One region of the Microbacterium sp. 10L49 genome, then DNA from elsewhere that is predicted to be linked to it. Evidence: predicted binding sites of a transcription regulator. Region 1 holds the regulator's gene; the other holds the start of a gene.
What was found. Region 1 encodes LexA, which represses DNA repair genes until DNA is damaged. Its sites were predicted from a motif close to TCGAACANNTGTTCGA; they were not measured.

Region 1 (8,902 bases):
GTTCTGGTCGGAGGCGTGATCGACGGGCACAACATCTGGCGGGGCGACCTGGCCGCAGCCTTCGACACGCTCGAGGCACTGCGCGACCTCGGTGCGGCCGGTGTGTCCGCGTCGACCTCCACGTCGCTGCAGCACGTGCCGCACGACGTCGAGGACGAGTCGAAGCTCGACGCCCGCCTGGTGAACTGGCTCGCCTTCGCCGACCAGAAGGTCGCGCAGGTCACCACCCTCGCGAAGGGTCTCTCCGAGGGCCGCGCCGCGATCGCCGTGGAGCTCGACGCCGCCTCCGCCGCTCTGACCGACCGGCTCGGCGCGCCCGGCGTGCGCGTGGACGCCGTCCGTGCCCGCACCGCCGCACTGACCGCCACGGACTTCGACCGCGGCGACTACGACGCCCGGGTGGCTGCGCAGTCGATCGCGCTCGATCTGCCCGCGCTTCCGCTCACCACGATCGGGTCCTTCCCGCAGACCGGCGAGATCCGCCGCGCCCGCGCGCAGTTCACCAAGGGCGAGATCACGGCGGATGAGTACGACGGCTTCCTCCGCGAGGAGATCGGCCGCGTCGTGACGCTGCAGGAGGAACTGGGCCTGGACGTGCTCGTGCACGGCGAGCCCGAGCGCAACGACATGGTGCAGTACTTCGCCGAGAACCTCGACGGCTTCGACGTCACCGAGAACGGCTGGGTGCAGTCCTACGGATCCCGTGCCACCCGCCCGTCGATCCTCTGGGGCGATGTCTCGCGGCCGGCCCCGATCACGGTCGAGTGGTCGCAGTACGCGCAGTCGCTCACGGCGAAGCCCATGAAGGGGATGCTGACGGGTCCGGTGACGATCCTGGCCTGGTCGTTCGTCCGCGACGACCAGCCGCTCGCCGAGACCGCCAACCAGGTGGCTCTTGCGCTGCGCGACGAGATCGCGGACCTGGAGGCCGCCGGCATCGGCGTCATCCAGGTCGACGAGCCGGCGCTGCGCGAGCTCCTGCCTCTCAAGCAGGCCGACCAGCCCGCGTACCTGGACTGGTCCGTCGGCTCCTTCCGCCTCTCCACCGCGGGCGCCGAGACGGCGACGCAGGTGCACACCCACCTCTGCTACTCGGAGTTCGGCGTCGTCATCGACGCGATCAAGGCGCTGGACGCCGACGTGACCTCGATCGAGGCCGCGCGCAGCCGCATGGAGGTCGTCACCGACATCGCTGCGTCGGGCTTCGACCACGGCATCGGACCGGGCGTCTACGACATCCACTCGCCGCGCATCCCCGACGCGTCCGAGGTGGAGACGCTCCTGCGCCGTGCCGTCGAGGAGATCCCCACGCGGCAGCTCTGGGTCAACCCGGACTGCGGTCTGAAGACCCGCGGCTACGAGGAGACCAACGCCTCGCTGCGCAACATCGTCGAGGCCACGCGCCGCGTCCGCGAGGACGTGTCGGTCGCGGTCTGACCTTCCCGCACCGGGCTTCATCGAGGCCCCCTCGCAAGCGCCGAGGCCCCCACCCAGATACGGATCTGAGAGGGGGCCTCGGTACGCAGAGGGGGCTTCGACGTGGAAGGGGCGGGAATCAGACCGCGCGCAGCACCGCTACGACCTTGCCGAGCACCGTCGCATCGTCGCCGAGGATCGGTTCGAATGCGCTGTTGCGGGGGAGCAGCCACACGTGGCCATCGCGACGGCGGAACGTCTTCACCGTGGCTTCGCCGTCGAGCATCGCGGCGACGATCTCGCCGTTCTCCGCCGTGCCCTGAGAGCGCACGACGACCCAGTCGCCGTCGCAGATGGCCGCGTCGATCATCGACTCGCCAGAGACCTTCAGCATGAACAGATCGCCCTTGCCGACGAGCTGACGGGGGAGCGGGAAGATCTCCTCGACCTGCTGCTCGGCGGTGATCGGCACACCGGCGGCGATCCGGCCCACGAGGGGCACGAGTGCCGCGTCGCCGACGGACGGGGCCGTATCGGCGGGATTCTCGGTGGATGTGCCGGGAAGGTCGATCAGGACCTCCATGGCCCGGGTCTTGCCGGCATCGCGACGCAGATAGCCGCTGAGCTCGAGCTGGCCGAGCTGATGCGTCACGCTGCTGAGGGACTTGAGGCCGACGGCGTCGCCGATCTCGCGCATGCTCGGCGGGTAGCCGTGCCGCGCGATCGAGGTCTGGATGACCTCGAGGATCGCCATCTGCTTCGCACTGAGGCTCTTGCGGCGCCGTGTCCGCGGGACCTCGGGGCCGGGGGTCGCACCGTCGCTCATGCCATCTCCTTCGTGTGCGTCGTGCCCTCGCGGATCGGTGGGATCGGCATGGATTCGCGGGCGGCGATTCGAATGTCGGTGGTCCGTGATGGGGTCTTCGTATCGAAACCGTATCCGAGATCGGGCCGGAATCGATAGATCTGTTCGAGCGTGTCGGCAAGTCTTCGGAACCGATATTCGAAGAAGTCTTGACAGATGTTCGAACTCGAAAGTAGTTTCGGTACGTAGGTTCGCCTCTCCAGAGGCCCGGATTCGAAGATTCTCATCAGAGGATGCGGATCCGGGGAGAGGCGGACCGACACAGACACTGAGGAGAAGCACCATGAGCAGCATCACCTTCGCCGGTCAGGTACCCGCCACGCGACTGCGGATCACCGCACGCGGCCGGCGCGTGCTCGCGGCGCTGGTCGCGCTCCCGGTGGCCGGAACGATCGCGTTCGCGGCGCTGAGCAGCGGATCCGCGCTCGCCTCCGGGGAGCAGACGACGGGCAACACCTTCGCGACCGTCACGGTGCAGCCCGGCGACACCCTGTGGTCGATCGCGGGCGAGATCGCGCCGAATGCCGACCCGCGCGACGTGGTCGCCGAGATCTCGAAGCTGAACCTCGTCGACGGAGGTGTGATCGAGGTCGGACAGCACCTGGCGATCCCGGCACGGTACGGATCGACCGGGCGCTGATCCCGTCCTTCGAAGCAGCTCGGCAACCCTGCGTCGGCGCAACTCGGCAACCGTACTTCGGCGTCGCTCAGCAACCGTACTTCGGCGTCGCTCAGCAACCGTACTTCGGCGTCGCTCAGCAACCGCGGTCATCTGTGCCACGCACCACAGCGCGGCCGCCTAGCATGGCAGGGTGACTGTCTCGCTCGACGATTTACCCCTTCGCGACGATCTCCGTGGGCTGCGGCCCTATGGCGCCCCGCAGGCTCCGCTGCCCGTGGCGCTGAACGTGAACGAGAACACGCATCCGGTGCCGGAGCAGGTCGCGAGCGACATCCTCGACGACATCGCCGTGGCGCTGCGTGACGTCAACCGCTATCCGGATCGTGAGTTCACAGAGCTCCGTGAGGCGTTCGCCGGCTACCTCGGCCATGACCTCACCGCCGCGAACATCTGGGCCGGTAACGGCTCGAACGAGGTGCTGCAGCACATCCTGCAGGCGTTCGCCGGTCCCGGTCGCACCGTGTTCGGGTTCGCCCCGACCTATTCCATGTACCCGCTGCTCACTCAGGGCACGGGGGCTTCCTGGATCGCCGGTACCCGCCACCCCGACTACGAGCTCACCGTCGACGAGGCGGTGGCACAGGTCGTGGAGCACGACCCCGACGTCATCCTGCTGTGCGCGCCGAACAACCCCACCGGCACTCCGCTCCGGCTCGACGTGATCGAGGCGGTGTACGAGGCGGCGCGCGGCATCGTGATCGTGGACGAGGCCTACCAGGAGTTCGCCCCGAAGGATTCGCCGTCGGCGCTGACGCTGCTGCAGGGACGTCCGCGGCTCGCCGTCTCCCGCACCATGAGCAAGGCCTTCGCCTTCGCCGGAGCGCGGGTCGGCTACCTCGCGGCGGATCCGGCATTCATCGACGCACTGCGTCTCGTGCGCCTGCCGTACCACCTGAGCGCCCTCACCCAGGCGGCGGCGGTCGCGGCCCTGCGCAATGCGCCGATCATGCTCGCGATGGTCGACGAGATCGTCGCGCAGCGCGATCGGATCTCGGCCACGCTCGAGGCCCTCGGCTACACGCCGCACCCGTCCTGGTCGAACTTCGTGCTGTTCGGCGGCGTCGCGGACCCGGCGGCAACGTGGCGCGCTCTGTATGACAAGGGCGTGTTGATCCGCGATGTCGGCATCCCGAACCACCTGCGCGTCACGGCCGGCACAGAGGCCGAGACCACCGCATTCCTGGACGCCCTCGCCTCGATAGGATCGGCCTCATGACCGCTGAGACCCCTGTTGCGGCCCGGACCGCGCGTCGCACCCGCTCCACGTCCGAGTCGACGATCGAGCTCGAGCTCAACCTCGACGGCACGGGTCAGAGCCACATCGACACCTCGGTCCCGTTCTTCGACCACCTGCTGACGGCGTTCGCGAAGCACTCGCTGACGGATCTTACGGTGCGCGCCTCGGGCGACATCCACATCGATGCGCACCACACGGTGGAGGACGTCGCGATCGTGCTCGGTCAGGCGATCCGCGAGGCGCTGGGCGACAAGAGCGGCATCTCCCGCTACGGCGACGCTCTCGTGCCCCTCGACGAAGCGCTCGTGCAGGCGGTCGTCGACATCTCGGGTCGGCCCTATCTCGTTCACGAGGGCGAGCCGGCGGGCTACGAGCACCACCTGATCGGCGGCCACTTCACGGGATCCCTCGTCCGTCACGTCTTCGAAGCGATCGCGTACAACGCGGCGCTCACCGTGCACGTGCGCGTGATCAGCGGTCGCGACCCGCACCACATCGCCGAAGCCGAGTTCAAGGCGTTCGCGCGCGCGTTCCGTCAGGCCAAGTCGCTGGACCCGCTGGTGGTCGGCGTGCCCTCCACCAAGGGCGCGCTGTGACCGCCCAGGCAGAGGGTCGCCGTCCGACCGTCGCGGTCTTCGACTACGGATCCGGCAATGTGCACTCCGCCGTGAAGGCGCTGATCCGCGCCGGCGCGGACGCGGAGCTCACCGGCGATCGCACCGCGGCGCTCGAGGCCGACGGGCTCGTCGTCCCGGGCGTCGGCGCGTTCGCGGCCGTCCGCGAGGCGCTGGCCGCGCACGGCGGTGACGAGATCATCGAACGGCGCCTGGCCGGCGGTCGTCCTGTTCTGGGCATCTGCGTGGGCATGCAGGTGCTGTTCGCCGGCGGTGTCGAGCGCGGCGCCGAGGTCGACGGCCTCGGGGAGTGGCCCGGCATCGTCACCGAGCTGGACGCGCCGGTGCTGCCGCACATGGGCTGGAACACTGTGGAGCCCGACCCGGACAGCGTCCTGTTCCGGGGGATCGAGCACGAACGCTTCTACTTCGTGCACTCGTTCGCCGCGCAGACGTGGGAGCTCGACGTCATGCCGCCGTTCCCGCAGCCGCGGCTCACCTGGGCCGAGCATGGCTCGCGATTCCTCGCCGCGGTCGAGAACGGACCGCTGTCCGCGACCCAGTTCCACCCGGAGAAGTCCGGCGAGGCCGGCATCCAGCTGCTGCGCAACTGGATCTCCACGCTCTGACCCCCTCCTCGGAGTGTGACGGCGGGGGATTGGTGCCCCGCACGCACCCGGACTACTCTCTTCTCGTGCCGCGCCCGAAGAGCGCAGCGCACCGTGACCCGAAGGACGACATGAACGAGTTCGCGCAGTCCCCCTCCCTGACCCTGCTCCCGGCGGTGGACGTCGCCGGCGGCCAGGCCGTGCGCCTGACGCAGGGCGAGGCCGGAAGCGAGACCAGCTACGGCGATCCGCTCGATGCCGCCGCCGAGTGGGTGGACCAGGGCGCCGAGTGGATCCACCTCGTCGACCTCGATGCCGCGTTCGGCCGCGGCAGCAACACGACGATCCTGCGCCGCGTGATCAAGCAGTTCCGCAGCGTCAACGTGGAGCTCTCCGGCGGGATCCGCGACGACGCGAGCCTCGAGGCGGCGCTGGAGTCGGGCGCGTCACGTATCAATCTCGGCACCGCGGCGCTGGAGAACCCCGAGTGGGCCGCCGACGTCATCGCGCGCTATGGCGATGCCGTGGCAGTGGGCCTGGACGTGCGCGGCACAACACTCGCCGCCCGTGGCTGGACCAAGGAGGGCGGAGACCTCTGGACGGTGCTCGACCGCCTCGAGGACGCCGGCTGCAGCCGCTACGTCGTCACCGACGTCACCAAGGACGGCACGCTCAAGGGGCCGAACCTCGACCTGCTCCGCGAGATCACCGCGCGCACCCCGAAGCCCGTGGTGGCATCCGGCGGTATCGCGAACCTCGATGACATCGCCGCGCTCCGCGAGCTCGTGCCGCTCGGCGTCGAGGGCGCGATCGTCGGCAAGGCGCTGTACGCCGGCGCGTTCACCCTGGCCGAGGCGCTGGATGTCGCCGGATCCTGACGGTGCCGTGTCTGGTACTGCCGGATGCGATCACGATCACGGCGCGCATCCCAGCACGGGCGACTCCGCAGGAGTTCCCTGGGCGGGGCGTTCGTTCGAGGAGAACACCCGCGCGGGCGATGACGGCTCTGCGGACCCGGCTCTCTGGGACGCGCTGACCCGGTTCCGCGCCGGTGCCGGGTCGCAGGCCGAGGTCGTCGACGCGTTCCGCGCCGCGCGCGTGCTCGTGCCGCTCGTCGCGGAGAAGGGCGAGGAGGGCGTGGCACCGTCGGGCCTGACGGTGGACAAGACCCAGGAGCTCTCGCTCGTCACCGTCGCCGCGCCCGACGGACGCACGGTGCAGCCGGCGTTCACGAGCGTCGACACGATGCGCGCGTGGGATCCGATCGCGCGCCCCATCCCCGTCGAGGCGGCCCGCGTGGCGCTGTCCGCCTCTTCGGGGGACGCGGAGCTCATCGTGCTGGACCCCGGATCCGAGACCGAGTTCGTGCTGCGCCGTCCCGCGGTGTGGGCGATCGCGCAGGGGCAGCAGTGGGAGCCGAGCTTCCTCTCGCCCGAGGTCTACGCGGGCCTTCTGGAGAGCGTCGGCAGCGAGCTCGCCGTGATCGATGTCGCCGTCTCCGCAGGCGACCCGGACGCGCGCCTGCGCGGCCCGGAGCTCATCGTCACGCTCGAGCTCGTCGAGGGACTGGACCGGGAGACGCTCGATGCGGTGCTCGCGCGTCTCGCTCAGCGCTGGGCCGCAGACGACCGCATCGCCGTGCTCGTCGACTCGCTCACGGTGCGGCTGCGCGCCAGCGTCTGAGGGTGCGGGCGAGCCCGGTCAGTTGACCGGGCCGGTCCACTTCTCGCCGGGCCCCTGCCCGATCGGATCCGGGATGACGGACGCCTCTCGGAACGCGAGCTGCACGGAGCGCAGCCCGTCGCGCAGCGAGCGTGCGTGCATGTCGCTGATCTCGGGGGCGGCAGCCGTGATGAGGCCGGCCAGGGCGTTGATGAGCTTGCGGGCCTCGTCCAGATCCTTCTGCGTGTCGGGGTCATCGGCCAGGCCGACCTTGACCGCGGCGGCGCTGAGCAGATGCACGGCGGCCGTGGTGATCACCTCGACGGCGGCGACGTCGGCGATGTCCCGGGCGGCGCCCGTCGCGGTGTCATCGAGCGTGGAGGTGGAGGGGGAGACGTGCTCGTGGCCGTCGGGCGCGGGAGTGCTCACAGTGCCGGCTTTCCGAAGGCCTTGCCTTCTGATAGACTTCTGCGGGCTCCGGGGCTTATGTCCCGGCACGAAAGAGGATTCACTTCCCACCCGCGCTTGCCGCTCAAGGCTACCGGGTCCAGCACTCCGCCGATTCACATCGGTAGCCGCCGTGCAGCGACAGCTGTGCAGCGGGTCAGGGTGTCGCCGGCGTCTGACTGCCGGCGGGTGGGACGATTCTGATTTCGCCCGTGATCCGTCCGGATCACGGTGGCCGAAACCATCGTCTAAGGAGTCCGCATCAGCGATCCCCGCACCAATGAGCGCATCCGCGTCCCCGAGGTCCGCCTCGTCGGCCCCGCGGGTGAGCAGATCGGCGTCGTCCGCATCGAGGCCGCACTGCGTCTTGCGCAGGAAGCCGACCTCGATCTCGTCGAGGTGGCCCCGAACTCGAAGCCTCCCGTGGTCAAGATCATGGACTACGGCAAGTTCAAGTACGAGGCCGCGCAGAAGGCGAAGGAAGCTCGCCGCAACCAGGCGAACACCATCCTGAAGGAGGTGCGCTTCCGTCTGAAGATCGAGGCGCACGACTACACGACCAAGCTCAAGCGTGCCGAGGGCTTCCTGAAGGCCGGCGACAAGGTGAAGGCGATGATCCTGTTCCGCGGTCGGGAGCAGTCCCGTCCCGAGCAGGGCGTGCGGCTCCTCCGCAAGTTCGCCGAGGACGTGGCCGAGTTCGGCACGGTGGAGTCCAACCCCACCATCGACGGACGCAACATGGTCATGGTCGTCGCCCCGCTGAAGAACAAGTCCGAGGCGAAGGCCGAGCAGAACGCGGTGCGCGACGCGCAGCGCGCGGCCAACAAGCAGGCGGCCCGCGACGCCAAGGCGCCGGGCGCGCCGGCAGAGCCCGCAGAATCGGCTGCTCCCGCCTCGACCACGGAGTGATCCGGTCGGAGCGATAAGCCCCACACAGACCTCCCGCAATGCGCGGGCAGAACCCTGTCGCCCAGCTGGGCGCCATACGAAGGAAGAGAAGATGCCGAAGCAGAAGACCCACTCGGGTGCCAAGAAGCGCTTCAAGATCACCGGCAGCGGCAAGCTGAAGAAGCAGCAGGCCGGGATGCGTCACAACCTCGAGCACAAGTCGAGCCGCCGCACCCGCCGCCTCAACCAGGACCAGGTGATGTCGAAGGCTGACACCAAGGTCGCCAAGAAGCTCCTCGGCCGCTGACGCGCCCGATCTCACGAACAGGAACACACGAAAATGGCTAGAGTCAAGCGCGCCGTCAACGCTCACAAGAAGCGTCGCGTCATCCTCGAGCGCGCCTCGGGTTACCGTGGCCAGCGCTCGCGCCTGTACCGCAAGGCGAAGGAGCAGGTCACCCACTCCCTCGTCTACGCGTACCG
Region 2 (8,902 bases), on a different contig from region 1:
CCGCGAGCACCGCGAGGACGAGCCCCGGAATCGCGAAGATCACGTCGACGAGCCGGGCGACCGCGCCGCGGACAGCACCACCGAACCATGCGGCCGTGATCGAGAGCGTCACGCCAAGAATCGTCGACAGCAGGACCACGACGACAGGGCCGAAAAGGCTGGGCGCCGCCCCGACCAGAACCCGGGAGAAGATGTCCCGGCCGAGATCGTCGGTGCCGAACAGGTTTGCCGCGGATGCGGGTCCGTCGATCGGTCCCGCATGGAGCATGTCCGGCGGGTACGGGGCGATCCAGGGGCCTGCCACGGCGCCGATCACGATGACTCCGAAGACGACGAGCGCGGCGATGGCGAGGGGGTTGCGACGGGCGGTACGGCGCGCCGTCGCGGGAACGCGCCCGCGGGTGAGTTGTCCGACGCTCATGCTGACCTCCTGGTTCCGACCGAGTCGGGATCGATGGCGGCGCTGAGCAGATCCGCGATGGCGTTGAGGACAACGAACACGGTCACGAGCAGGAGCGAGACGATCTGCACGACGGGCAGGTCTTTACGGGCGGCGGCTTCGGTGAGCAGCGAGCCGATCCCGCCGAGCCCGAATGCCTGCTCGGCAATGGCGGAGGCCGCGAACAGCCCTGCGATGGTGGTTCCAGAGATCGCCAGGATCTGCGGTGACGCGTTCCGGAAGACATGGATCCGGAAGACACGCCCACGCGGGATGCCGCGCACCGTCGCGGTCTCGACATGCTCGGAGTGCATCTGCGCGACCAGTGCCCCACGTGTGACCCGACTCACATACGCGATGAACATGACAGCCAGGGACAATGCTGGCAGCAGCAGGTGCGCTAGACGGTCCAGACCCTCGGAGCCCGCACCGAAACTGGGCAACCAGCCGAGCGACGTGGCGAACACCCAGATCAGCAGGATAGCCACGACGAAGGTCGGCAGCGCCATCCCCAGCGACGTCAGCACAGACACGACCGCGTCGGTGCCACGGCCGCGCACAGCGGCGAGGATGCCGCTGCCCATACCGAGGACAACGATGAACAACGTGGTCAGCAAGACGAGTTGCAGGGTGATCCCGAACCGGGAGGCCACCAGCGTCGCGACATCGGTCTTGTACACGAAGGAGTGCCCGAAGTCGCCGGTGAGCACGCCGCCCAGCCAGTGCACATATCGCAGCCACGCCGGATCGTCGAGCCGGTATTGCTCCCGGATTTGGGCGATCAATTCCGGTGTCGGCCGAGCCCCCCCGGCGATCGCCGCGACGGGATCGCCGGGGGTCGCCAGGAGGGCGGCGAAGATCACGACGCTCGCGAGGAACAGGGTGAGCGCCAGCCCGCCCAGCTTCCGGAGCACGGATCCGATCATGTCATCGCCTTTCGTTCAGCCGGCCGGGCCCGGACTACTTCGCGCCGAGCTTCAGCGCCCACGGAGAGCTGTACATCGCTACGGACGTGACGACCCCGGTGAGCTTGGACGACAGGTACGTGAGCTGGTAGGCCCCGGCAAGGGTGATCTGGAGCTGGTCCGGAGCGAATGCCTCCTGCGCTTTGACGAACGCCTCGGCCGCGGTCTTCGGATCGGTCGCCGTGCGCGCCGCTTGCAGATTGGAGGTCACGGTGGGGTTGGAGTAATTCGTCCAGTTGAACACGCCCCCCATTTCCGCGGGGAGCATGAACAGCTGCGGGTAGCCGAGCACGCCGGGAGTCTCCAAGTAGCCCGTGGTTGCGACGAAGTCGACCCCAGCCCTTGTAGAGGCGTCGAAGAACAGCGCTCCGAAGTCGGCGGGCTGACGCTCGTCGATGGTCACGGTCAGGCCGATCTGCTTGGCCGCCGACTGGATGATCGCGGCCGTCTGTGACAGCTCCTTCGATCCCGCCGGGATCGCCAGCACGAGCGGCTTGGAGGTGTCGACGCCGCTGGAGGCTACGAGCTTCTTGGCCGCGGCGATGTCCACCTTCTGCTCCGGGAGCGCGTCGTAGGCCTTCTGGTAGATATCTTTCGCGTCCATGTTGGCCCAGACGAAAGGGGGCACGATCGTCTTCTGGGGGTAGCCGTAGCCCTGGACGACGGTGTGGATGTAGTCCTTCCGGTCGATCGCGAGGCTGAGAGCTTGCCGGATCTTCGGGTTGGCCGCGGCGCTGGTGGACGAGGCGGGCCCGAAACTGTACGACGCGGTCGAAGGTCCGACAACGAGGCGGCCAGCGCCCTTTCCGCTGAGCGCGTCGCGCGATCCCGGCGGGACGTTGAACGCACCATCGATCTCGCCGCCGGTGAGCGCGGTGGTCAGGGTGGAGCCGTCGGTGACGAACACGAACGAGATGTTCTTCGTTTTCGCTGCACCGTCCCAATAGTGCGTGTTCGCGGTCACGTCGATCTCGGAGCCGGGTTTCCAGGTGCCGAGCTCGTACGGGCCACTGCACATCAGGCCGGTGCCGGAGGTGCCGAGCGCGTCCCCTGCCTTGTCACCGAAAGCCTTGCTCATGACAGCGCCGCCAGCACCGCTGAGCGCGTCACGGAACGTCGTGTCGGGAGCGCTGAAGTGCACGCGCACGGTGTCGTCACCGGCGACTTCGATGTTCTGGATCAGTGCGAAGGACGCATACCACTGCGACTTCGGGTTGCGGTTTCGTTCGAGACTGTAGGCCACATCGGCGGCGGTCACCGGGGTGCCGTCCCAGAAGGTGACGCCGGAGCGGACCTTGATCTCGAAGGTGACGGGGTCTGCCCAATCGGCCTTCTCAGCGACCCCGGCGGAGATCGAGAAGTCGGGGTTGAGCTTCAGCAGGTTGTCGCAGAGGTTCGGGGTGATCACATTCGCCGACGATGCGGGGTCGAGCGTCGCAGGCTCGCCCTCAACGACGGCCCACGTCACCTTGTCCACGGATTTCGTCGCTGCGGGAAGGGACGAGACGAGCGTGTCCGCGCCGACAGGCGGAGTGCTCGAATCGCCATTCGCCGTTCGCGGCGCGCAGGCGGTGATGACGAGCAAGGTGGCGGCGGTCATCATGACTGCCGTGGCGAGCCGCACGCTACGTGCGGATGGGGTGCGCTGCATGGTTCGGATCCTCTCGGGTCTTCGGGCGGTCGTCGTCGGCCGCCCGCGGGTTGCGCTTCGCTGCGCAGGGTGGTGTTTGCCGCGTTCGGGCGGAGGGGAGTCAGCGGACGACGAAGACCCTGATGCGGATCTGCTGGTCTTCGTCCCGAGCGAGGCCGAGGAACTGGTGCTCGGCGAGCCAGCGATGTGCGGGAGCGTCGGTCTGGAACACGGGCGCGGTGCGGAAGTACGGGCTGTCTGGGTTCTCGGTCTCCCGGTAGTAGCCGCGGTTCAGGATGTCGATTGTCGCGCCGTCGTCGGTGCGGAGAAGATACCGCGCCTCGAGCTGGAACGTATCGTCGCGCTGGACGGACCAGTCTCCGCCGCCGGCGAGGACCTCGCCGCGCAGCAGCGGGCCGTCCACGGTGCCCCCGGTGATCGGCGTGAAAGCGAGCCGCTCGTTCGCGCCGCGGCCCACGTGCAGGTCGGCCGCGACGTCGACGCGGATCTCGAAGGCGAACTCCAGCAGCGGTTCCCGCAGGGGGTCACGCTCGGTCGTCTGTGGCGGGTGCTCGGGGTTCGGGGTCATGCGAGCTCTCCTTGCAGGATCGAGACGGTGAGGCGAAGGCCGTCAGGCCCACCGAGGAAGACCGTCTGCAGGTTGCGCGCGGTCGCGCCGCCCTGCCACGGGTCGCCTCCGGTGCCGGTCTGGGGGATGAACTCCGGGTAGTCGCTGCTGGATACGTGCAGCCGGAGGCGATGCCCGGCGCGGAGTCGGTAGCCAGCCTGTCCCAGGTCGATCTCGAGATCCCCTGGGTCGTAGGCCTGCTGCAGCTGCCGCTGCCCCCGCGCGATCCGCAGGGCAGAGCCGTCGGGCCGGAGGTCCAGGAGCCGGAGGAACAGATCCATGACCGGACCATCCGAAGACACCCGGGCCCGAGCCGTGACCGGCCCGACAAGGTCGACGTCTTGCGTGACGGGGTCTGATGTGAAGACGATCACGTCGTCACGGTCACCGATCGGTGCCTCGTCGGGCAGCTCCCGCAAGAACGAGAACGCGTCTTCCGCGCTGGACGGCACCAGGTCGGCGGGGTCGTGGATCCACGTCTTGGTGCTCGGCGGCTCGTCCACGTTCGCCGCGATCCGCAGAGTGCCGTCTGCGATGGCGACCAGCGCGGTTTCGCGGACGCCTTGCGGCGGCCAGGTGTCGCTGACTCGTTGCTCGTGTGTTCCGGCAAGGTTCCAGCTCACTCGTGGGATCGAAGCGATGTCCCCATTGCCGCGTACGTAGATCTCGAAGAACGCCAGGGCGGGATCCAGCGTGCGCGGCAGCAGTGCACGCACCTGATCCTCGCTGCGCTCCGAGACTCGATCGCTGTCGGGCTCGAGCAGCTCGTGTCCCTCATGGTCGATGGACTCGATCCGGAGATGGTGGTGTGCGGCCCAGGCCGGGTGCTTCTCGACCTCAGCGACGTCGGCCCAGCTCAACGGCGCACAGTTGTCCCACCAGCCGATCGTGTGCAGAACCGGAACGGAACGTGCGGCGAACGGGGTGCCCTGGGGGAAGCGTGGCAGGAGCACGGGCCGGGGATACCACTGGTCATACGAGATCGAGCGCTCGCCCACCTCCGTGAGGAACTGCTCGACCTGCGTCGCGAATTCACGCCGACTCCAGTCAGGCTCCCACAGATACGTGTCGTTCCCGTGGAAATGGCTCACGGGATACAGGTACGTCACGGCCCACTCCACACCACCGGCGCGTTCGTCGGCTCGTCGGCGCACCGGCTCGCCGAGCAGCGTGCCCGTCACTCGGGGCGCGATGGCCTTGAGTGCCGGGTGACCGCTCGCGGCTGCCGCCCACTGGGTGTAGCCGTAGTAGCTGTCACCCCACATCGCAACACGACCATTGGACCACGGCTGACGCACGATCCAGTCGAGAGTGTCCTCCCCGTCACGCACCTCGTTGACGAACAGCAGCGCCTCACCTTCGGAACGGAACTTGCCCCGGACATCCTGTGCGACGACACGGTAGCCGTGCGCCATGAAGTACTCGGCCACGAGGGGGATGAACGCGTAGTCACCGCTCTTGTCGTAAGGCAGACGGATCAGGATCGCATCACCCGGCACCGCGTCGCCGCCTGGGACGTACACATCGGTCGCGAGCCGAACGCCATCACGCATGCTCACCTGCTCCGGTCGAGCGAGCGGGCTCACCGGTGCCGGTGCGATGCGAGTGAAACGAACCATGTCTCTCCTTCGGGACGAAGCGGTTGCGGACGTCGGCATGCAGCCTTCGGGTGGGTCGTCCGGAGCGATGCGCGGGCTGTGAGAGTGACGATATGAGCGAAATCTAACTTAGTCAAGTCCGACTAGACTAGAAACATCGGAATCATAGGGATATTCTGCGAAGGTCGATCTCCCGAAGGCGAAAGGACCCGCATGGCACGTCCGACCGTCGCCGCCGAGCGCCGCGACCAGATCATCGAAGCGACGATGCAGGCACTGGCACAGCACGGCGTTGCCGGCGCTTCGCTGGACCGCATCGCGGAGGCCGCCGGGATGTCTCGAGGGCACGTACGCCATTTCGTCGGCAACCGAGACCAGCTGCTCGCAGAGACCGCGAGGCATGTGTTCAGCGACGAGGACGGGCAGCCCACGATCCTCCCGCGAACAGTCGCGACTTTTCGCGGCGCCCTTGACTTCCTATTCGGCGAAGAATTCACAAGATCCGACGCGGAGAACGCTATCGTCCTCGGCTTCGTCGAGCTGTCACGGAAGCAACCAGCAATCGCTGAGATCCTCTCCGAAGCGTATGCGCGGACTCGTCAGCAACTTTCGGACCTCGCTGCGGAGGAGTTTCCAGATGCCGGGCCCGACCGCCGCGCGTCCGTGGCCGATGGGACGCTTTCCGCTGCGCTCGGAAACGTCTTCATGGGCGACTTCGACCCGGACGCCGGACGAACGATGCGGGTTCGATCGGCAGTCGAAGTCCTCGTGGCGACACTCCTCGTCATGTGAGCGCCGGGGAGCATCCGCCAGCAAGGCCGAATACATCGAATCCGTTCTTATGAATCCACCCAGACCGTGACCAAACCGTTGCATTCGTTACCCCGCCGTTATAGATTGATCGCACGGTGAAAGTTTGCTGTGGCTCTCATCGCATGTGATTGCAGGACACTCTTGGTGCAAGGGACAAAGGCCGGTCGGGAGCCTCTCCGACCGGCCTTTACTGCGCACGGCCCCGTGTCCGCGCGGGCGGATATCCTGAGGCGATGAGCGACCGGAAGCTGGCCCTGGCCGCGTGGGAGACCCTCTTCCGCGCCCAGCACGAGATCTTCACCGAGATGTCGACCGACTTCGAGGGCGCCGAGCTCTCGGCGGCCGAATACGACGTGCTGCTCACCGTCACCCGCTGCGCGTCGCACACGGCACGCCTGCGCGAGGTCACGGCGAACATGCTGATCAGCCAGCCCAGTGTCTCGCGACTCGTCGATCGGATGGTCGCCCGCGGACTGCTCGAGAAGTGCCCGGATCCGGAGGACGGACGCGGATCCCTCGTGCACGCGACCGAGACGGGAAGGCGCGCCTTCCGCCAGCTGGCCACCGCGCACGGCCGTTCGATCGCCGAGCGCATGTCAACCCTGGACGACGAGGAACTGCGCACGCTGACGACGCTGACAGAGAAGCTGCGCCGACGATGAATACGGAAATATCTACGGAAGTCGCCGTCGATCGCCTTCGTTCCTCACAGTTGCCATTCTAGGAAAGTTGTCCACAAATTTCGTAGATATGTTTGAATGTTGAGGACGTGCGGCGTAGAATCGGGGCATGACCGGACATCTCAATCCCCTGCATGAGGCGCGGCAGCGTCTCGATGAGGTGTGGGGCGGAGCCGGCGACGCGGGTGAGCTCTCCCGCACGCAGCTGATGGCCGCGACGGAGGCGCTCGGGCTCCTGCATCGCCGGTCCGGAGCGATGATCGCCGAGGTCGCCGCCTGCGTGGCACACGAGTCCCGCACCGAACTGGGAGCGGACTCGCTCGCGAAGGAGCAAGGATTCCGCAACGCCGCGCAGCTGATCGCCACAACGACGGGTGCTACCACCGGCGATGCGGCACGGCTGGTGAAGGTCGGCGAGGCCACGGCCCCGCGTACGAACCTGGTCGGGGAACCCGTGCCGGCGAAGTATCCGGCGGCTCAGCGAGCCCTGGCCTCGGGTGCGCTGAGCGCCCCGGCCGTCGCCGTGATCATCGCGCTGCTCGACAGGGTTCGCCTGAAGATCGGCGCCGCACAGACCGCCGAGGCCGAGCAGCTACTGGTCGACAGGGCTGCAGGCCTGTCCCACGACGATGTACGTCGGCTGGTCACCCGCGCCGAGGCGTGGCTGGATCCGGACGGGGTCGCCCCGCGAGAGCAGGATCAGCGCGACCGCCAGTCGCTTCCATCTACGAGTGCGACGGGCACATCCATCTCGACGGCGACTTCGACGCCGCGCACGGCGCCCCCATCGTCGCTGCGGTGAACGGATACGTGTCGGCGCTGTTCGCCGCGCAGAAGAACCAGCTCGACCCGGACGCACCCGATGCCGACCATCGTTCCGTCGCCGCGCTGCGCGCCGAGGCGCTCAGCGAGCTTTGCGCGCACGCCCTCGGCTGCGAGAACGATGCGCCAGCTCTGGACCGTGGTGGTGCGCGTCGACCTGAAGGACCTCGCCGACGGCACCGGATACGCCACGATCGACGGATCCGACCTCCCGCTCAGCATCGGCGCCGCCCGGCAGCTCGCCGCCAGCGGCGGCGTCATCCCCTGCGTGCTCGGTACAGACAGCGAGATCCTCGACTACGGACGCCGGCTGCGGTTCTTCACCACCGCGCAGCGCCTCGCCCTCGCCGAACGCGACGGCGGCTGTGCGATGTGCGGACTGCCGCCGTCGATGACCCGCGCTCATCACATCCGCTGGTGGAGACGCGACGCCGGGCCTACGAACCTCGAGAACGGGATCCTGCTCTGCGAGAGCTGCCACCATCGCATACACGACAACGACTGCGTTCCTCTCGCAGCGCGTGCTCGAGGTGCTGCCGTCGATCATGGCCGAGTTCGCCAAGGGCTACTCCACGATCGGCAATGTGTCGATCATCGGCGGGTCCGGTGACGACGGCGCATCCAGTGTCGTCGGCGGCGACAGTGCCAAGGCCCTGCGCAGCGTGTTCGACAGCGTGCACGCCGCGACCGGGCTCGACCTCGCCGGCATCATCCAGGGTCAGGCCGTGGGCCGCGGCTTCGGCGCCGGCCTCGCCCAGTCCGAGACGCACCACTCGGCCGCGCACGCGGGCGGCACCGCGGTGAGGGCGACCACGCCCGCCACCCGCGCGGCGAAGGAAGACGAGACCGCGGAGTAACGCCACTCCACGAACGGCGCTCGGATCCTTCGGGGTCCGGGCGCCGTGCTCGTTTCGCGGCAGACTGGACGGATGACCTCTGCGCCCTTCGACCTCGGTTCGATCGGCACGGGGCTGTCCTTCGCCGCGGCCCTCGACGAGGTCACCGCGGCGCTCGACGCCGGCACGGCTCTCGTCATCAGCGCACCGCCCGGAACCGGCAAGACCACGCTGATCCCGCCTCTGCTTGCCTCCCGCGCTCCGGGCCGCGTGATCGTCACCCAGCCGCGCCGCGTCGCGGCCAGGGCGGCGGCGCGCCGGCTCGCGCAGCTCGACGGCTCGCCACTCGGCACCCGGGTCGGCTTCACCGTGCGCGGTGAGCGCTCCGTGAGCCGCGACACCCGCGTCGAGTTCGTGACCGCGGGCGTGCTGCTGCGTCGCATGCTCGACGATCCCGGCCTCGACGGCGTGGATGCGGTCGTCATCGACGA

Region 2: the regulator LexA is predicted to act here: its motif matches at 6,816-6,831, upstream of AC1DCT_RS13675 (DUF222 domain-containing protein).

The regions. Positions count from the first base shown of each region.
Region 1 is NZ_JBFTIW010000002.1:31,564-40,465, reverse strand. Features, by position in the region: gene metE (5-methyltetrahydropteroyltriglutamate--homocysteine S-methyltransferase) at 1-1,437, shown strand, start outside; gene lexA (transcriptional repressor LexA) at 1,556-2,242, opposite strand; gene AC1DCT_RS04800 (LysM peptidoglycan-binding domain-containing protein) at 2,565-2,921, shown strand; gene AC1DCT_RS04795 (histidinol-phosphate transaminase) at 3,094-4,179, shown strand; gene hisB (imidazoleglycerol-phosphate dehydratase HisB) at 4,176-4,796, shown strand; gene hisH (imidazole glycerol phosphate synthase subunit HisH) at 4,793-5,443, shown strand; gene priA (bifunctional 1-(5-phosphoribosyl)-5-((5-phosphoribosylamino)methylideneamino)imidazole-4-carboxamide isomerase/phosphoribosylanthranilate isomerase PriA) at 5,554-6,300, shown strand; gene AC1DCT_RS04775 (SseB family protein) at 6,284-7,105, shown strand; gene AC1DCT_RS04770 (DUF1844 domain-containing protein) at 7,124-7,426, opposite strand; gene infC (translation initiation factor IF-3) at 7,793-8,440, shown strand; gene rpmI (50S ribosomal protein L35) at 8,532-8,726, shown strand; gene rplT (50S ribosomal protein L20) at 8,760-8,902, shown strand, end outside.
Region 2 is NZ_JBFTIW010000004.1:128,546-137,447, reverse strand. Features, by position in the region: gene AC1DCT_RS13710 (ABC transporter permease) at 1-421, opposite strand, end outside; gene AC1DCT_RS13705 (ABC transporter permease) at 418-1,365, opposite strand; gene AC1DCT_RS13700 (ABC transporter substrate-binding protein) at 1,400-3,055, opposite strand; gene AC1DCT_RS13695 (DUF3237 domain-containing protein) at 3,156-3,623, opposite strand; gene AC1DCT_RS13690 (CocE/NonD family hydrolase) at 3,620-5,281, opposite strand; gene AC1DCT_RS13685 (TetR/AcrR family transcriptional regulator) at 5,474-6,052, shown strand; gene AC1DCT_RS13680 (MarR family winged helix-turn-helix transcriptional regulator) at 6,307-6,735, shown strand; gene AC1DCT_RS13675 (DUF222 domain-containing protein) at 6,863-7,555, shown strand; gene AC1DCT_RS13670 (HNH endonuclease) at 7,697-8,185, shown strand; gene AC1DCT_RS13665 (hypothetical protein) at 8,121-8,432, shown strand; gene hrpB (ATP-dependent helicase HrpB) at 8,505-8,902, shown strand, end outside.